Regions from separate parts of the Clostridium sp. 'deep sea' genome, predicted to be linked through region 1. Evidence: a T-box and tRNA genes for the amino acid it is inferred to sense, from the RefSeq annotation. Region 1 holds a T-box; the other holds one or more tRNA genes.
What was found. The T-box of region 1 lies ahead of metG (methionine--tRNA ligase). A T-box ahead of a tRNA ligase gene usually reads a tRNA of that ligase, here a tRNA-Met.
Positions count from the first base shown of each region.

Region 2: it encodes a tRNA-Met, which carries the amino acid that the T-box ahead of metG (methionine--tRNA ligase) is inferred to sense. The anticodon was not compared.

Region 1 is NZ_CP063353.1:2,230,621-2,233,097, forward strand. Features, by position in the region: gene metG (methionine--tRNA ligase) at 1-1,305, opposite strand, end outside; T-box leader at 1,427-1,668, opposite strand; gene IMX26_RS10380 (hypothetical protein) at 1,766-2,477, opposite strand, start outside.
Region 2 is NZ_CP063353.1:2,952,450-2,954,926, reverse strand. Features, by position in the region: gene IMX26_RS13720 (SpoIIE family protein phosphatase) at 1-353, opposite strand, end outside; tRNA gene IMX26_RS13715 (tRNA-Met) at 898-974, opposite strand; tRNA gene IMX26_RS13710 (tRNA-Met) at 982-1,057, opposite strand; gene IMX26_RS13705 (Ppx/GppA phosphatase family protein) at 1,134-2,087, opposite strand; gene IMX26_RS13700 (septum formation initiator family protein) at 2,056-2,436, opposite strand; gene yabQ (spore cortex biosynthesis protein YabQ) at 2,467-2,477, opposite strand, start outside.

The DNA of each region.
Region 1 (2,477 bases):
GAGAGCTGTTTTAAATTCTCCAGCCTCAATTAATTTGCCTAGTTTATGGTATAGCTCTTTTGTTTGCTTTTTAATGTCTTCATTCATTGTTCCATTAGGAACCTTATTCTCAAATGATTTTTTAATAAATACTAAGTTTCTGTTAACAAAGTTACCAAATGCACCTAATAACTCGCTATTATTGCTATTATAAAACTCTCTCCAAGAGAAATCAGCATCTCTTTTTTCGGGCCCGTTAATAATTAAAAAATAGCGTATGGCATCTGGATTATAGTTATTTACTATATCGGGTAACCACACAGCCCAATTTTGGCTTGTAGAGATTTTTTTTCTCTCTAGGGTAAGATATTCACTAGAGATAATTTTATTTGGCAAATGAAGACCACCATAAGCTAATAAGAGCGCTGGCCATATTAATGAGTGAAAAGGAACATTATCTTTGCCATGTACATAATAAGCAATTATATTGTCACTAGTCCAAAAATCATGCCAATTTTCCCCTGTTTTTAAGGCCCATTCTTTGCTAGCTGTTAAATAACCACAAACAGCCTCCATCCAAACATAAATTCTTTTATTTTCGAAGCCTGGAACGGGGGTGAAAATTCCTAAATCTATATCTCTAGTTACAGCTCTGTCTTGCAAACCTTTAGCAAGATATCTTTTTGTGTATTTTAATGCATTTTCTCTCCAACCTTTAGCAGTATTTATTAGCTGATTTAGCTGTTTTTGAAAACTACTTAGTTTAAAGTACAAATGCTCTGTTTCTTTGACCACTGGCTCAGCACCACATAGTTTACACTTTTTATCATGTAACTCAACTGTATTTAACAGTGTTGTGCAATTATCACATTGGTCTCCTCTTGCAGCTCTGCCACAATGAGGACATTTACCCTCTACATAACGATCAGGCAAAAACTGCTTACAAGAATTACAATAACACTGCTTACTTTTTTTTGAGTAAAGATAATCGTTTTTCCAGATCTGTTTGAATATTTTTTGAACTTCTTGTTTGTGAAATTCATTATCTGTTCTACTAAAATTATCATAACTAAAACCCAACTTACTGAAACAAGCTAACATTTCATTGTGATATTTGTTAGTAATTTGTTGGGCGTTTATGCCCTCTAAACGTGCCTTGATAGCAATAGGAGTACCATGACAATCACTACCCGACACATAAAGCACCTTTTCTCCTTTTAAACGATAATAGCGGGCTAAGATATCGCCAGAAATTAAACCAGCTACATGCCCTATATGCAGTGAACCGTTGGCATAAGGCCAAGCTCCACCAATAAAAATAGACATATTAATTCCTCCTTATAGCTTAATAACCTAAAATTTTTGCCTAGTAAATAGACTTCATAATAAGCAAATTACTGTTTACTTTACTTTTATTTAAAAACAAAAAACACCTCCGCTCCTTTTTTCAGGAGACGAAGGTGATATCTCGTGGTACCACTCCTGTTTGTTTTCACTTCACAGTAAAAACCTTAATAAGTGCCTAGCAGCACTTTGGCTTATTAACGAAGCCAGCCCGTTGCAGCCTACTTTTTAAATTTCGGTGCACAGCTCCAAGACCATTTTCAGTAACCTTTGATTCACCTCTTCTCAGCAACGAGGCTCTCTGTGCAAACTTGTGTTACCTACTTTTCTTTTCATAGCTTTTTATTAGTATATATTTTATTTTGATTATTATAACAATATTTCTTATATTTTTTCAAGAATTACATATAGTTTAATTTAAATATTAGTAGTTAGCGTATTATTAAACTACCTGATTTAATAGTTGTTGTTCTTCATTAAAAGATGTTACATGTTTACAAGACAATAAATAGGTTACAAGTGCTTCACAATAATAGGCCAATGTAAAGCTAAAACTACCAATCATTCCTCCTAGCTGTGGTGCTAGTTTTACCAAAGTAAAGATTGTAGCTATAAGAACCGTAATATTAACTACTTTACAGATCGTTATTTTTTTAGACTGTCTCTTTTTAATTAAAACTCCCTGATACATTTCCACAATAAACATTGCTGGAGGTGCAAAAGCAAAAACTGCTAAAGATTTTAAAGCTAGTTTAGCTAAGCCTACTTCCACATTAAGAATATTGACATACATGAATTTTCCTAGTGGAGTAAAGGCTACCAAACCAACTAAAATAACCATTATTACAGATAATATATAAACAAATTTCTTTACAAATTTAAAGTCAGTTTGCTTTTTTACAAATACCAAAACCATTTGGCTTGCACTATAACTAACTGCTAAAAAAATCCATGCTATTGTACGGGCTAAAAAGTATGATGATAAAGATAGCTCAGGATTTGTAACTCTATTTAGGCCTGCACTAATACTAGTATCAACAAAACCATTTATCAGCTGGGCTATAACCAAGGGAAGCAAAAGTAGCCATATTTTTGAGGTACTATTCTCATCAACATTAGCTGTGTTAGCAGCATTGGCTTCTTTGAGCCACGGT
Region 2 (2,477 bases), 720 kb from region 1:
GGGATTGATTTTTTTTTTATTTTAAGCTTTTTTAAAATACTAAAGCACATGCAAAATGCCCAAAAACCGATTATAGCTTTGGTATTACCAGTACTACCTAAACCAATTGAAGCCCCTAAGAAAATAGGAATTAAATATTTGTACTTAAGAATAACCAAGGTTGCCCAAAGAGCACTTACCATTCCTAAGGTAGCTGTGAAGCTTTCATTACGGGCTATTAGAATAGCACCAATAAAAATAATGAAATCTGTATATGACACAGTTGATACAACATTTTTATTGAGCTTTATAAAGGGTTTCATATATTTTTTAAAGAAGTCTCTTTTCCTAAAGTTATGACTAATTTGATTCAAAAACCTCAACCCCTCCAGAGCCTCTTTTATTACATTTTCTGTATTTTGATTATAATACCGCATATATGCACAAGGTGTTGAAATATGTCTTGGCTGGTTAAGAAGATTTCGACGGATTTTGCAAAATCACTTTAGCACTATGTAGCAAAGTCGTTTCTGCGGATTAGATTTTGAGTATGCTCTGTGTTTTAACAAACATCTATTACAGCAGGGTTCAGATCTCTTGCTGATAAGATAGTTATTTCTTTCGCCTTAATGTTACACTAAGATTAAGGTGGAGTTAATCAGATTGAGGCCAGACCCCACCGTGAGATAGGCCAGACTTCTTTTGTGAGAGGTATAATGGTAGGTTACGTAATGCTAATCACGGAATAACACAAGAACATCCCCTACATGGATCTTTTCTGTGAAATACCGTTTAAACAAAAAAAGAATTGCAACGCAATTCTAACATATTTACAATAATGTTCTTTATTTTCTTCGAAAAAAAGCTATTGTTATTTTTTAATTCGTAATTAAAAAAAACTTGCCAAAGCAAGTATTGTGGTGGTGGCGACTGGAGTCGAACCAGTGACCTTTCGGGTATGAACCGAATGCTCTAGCCAGCTGAGCTACGCCACCTTGTTTTTGGTGGCGGGGGCAGGACTCGAACCTACGACCTCCGGGTTATGAGCCCGACGAGCTACCAACTGCTCCACCCCGCGATGTTTTATGCCCATCAGCGTTACGCTTTCAGTGACGAGTTATAATATAACATAGGATTATAGCCTTGTCAATAATTTATTTAATAATTTTATCAAAAATCACACCTTGCAATAAAGAATTGTCTCTAATCTCTAACTCACTCTGCTGCCAATACTCTAAGGTTGCTAATAAAATTGCCGTTCCCGCAACAATTATTTCGGCTCTCTTTTTAGATTTTAAGCCAGTTAGCTTTAACCGTTGTTCTACAGTAAGATCATTTAATTTATTATATAAACCCAAGATTTGATTATAAGTTAATGATGAACCGTTTATTCTGTTTGGCTCATATTGCTCCATTTTAAGCTTTATAGCAGATAATGTAGTTATTGTACCGGCAACCCCTATAAAACGGCTTATAGGCAGTTTTTTGTTATTCCAGTAACTATGCCATAAGTCTTTCACATATTGTTTGAGTTTTAGAAATTCGTTTAGCTGAATTTGCTTGTTATTATCAGCAAACATATTGGTTAAACGCACTGATCCAGCTTTTATACTAGAGCTAAGTATTTTTTCTTTAGTAGTTATGGCAACTTCGGTACTGCCACCACCAATATCTAACACTGCTACACCTGCGATTAGCTTTTTGCTTTCTGTTGCACCACAATAACTGTACCAAGCCTCTTGTTCGCCTCTAATTACTTTAATATTTATTCCTGTTTTAAATGATACAGCTTGGCAAAAGTCTAAAGAGTTACTAGCAGACCTTAAGGCACTTGTACCTACACAATAAATCTCCTGACAGGCATAGTTTATTGCCATATTTTTAAACTCTTGTAGTGCCAAAATGCATCTTTCTTCAGTGTCCTTATTAATAATGCCACCAGAGGCTGTTAAATCAGCTCCTAGCTGAACCATCTTTAAGTCTCTATATAATTCCACTATTTTATTATTTATTACCTCTACAACTACCATTCTAAATGAATTACTTCCACAATCTATTACACTATATCTCATATCTTTATCTTTCTTTTGAGGTTCTTGCTGGTACAAAAACTTTATCTTCTTTGCCTACCATTCCATACTCTTTTCTGGCAACGATCTTAATATATTCGGGATCATCGAGTTTACTAACCTCTTGATGAAGCTCGGCTGTATTTTCTTGTATACCAGCTATTTCAGTCTCTAACTCTTTCTTTTGAGACAATAAGGAATTCAATTGTGTCCTTTGCATTAAGAACATTTTTCCACAGAATAAGATAGCCACCAGAATTACTCCTGCAGCTAAAATCCTTTTATACTTATTTTTTGGTTTCTTTGATTTTTTTAATCCAGAGACCTTTTGTCCCCTTAACTTTGCCCGTGAATAAACTTTTTTGGGGCGAGAATTTTTCTTTCGCATTTCATATCATCCTATGTAGTATTTAGCTAGTTATCTCTTTA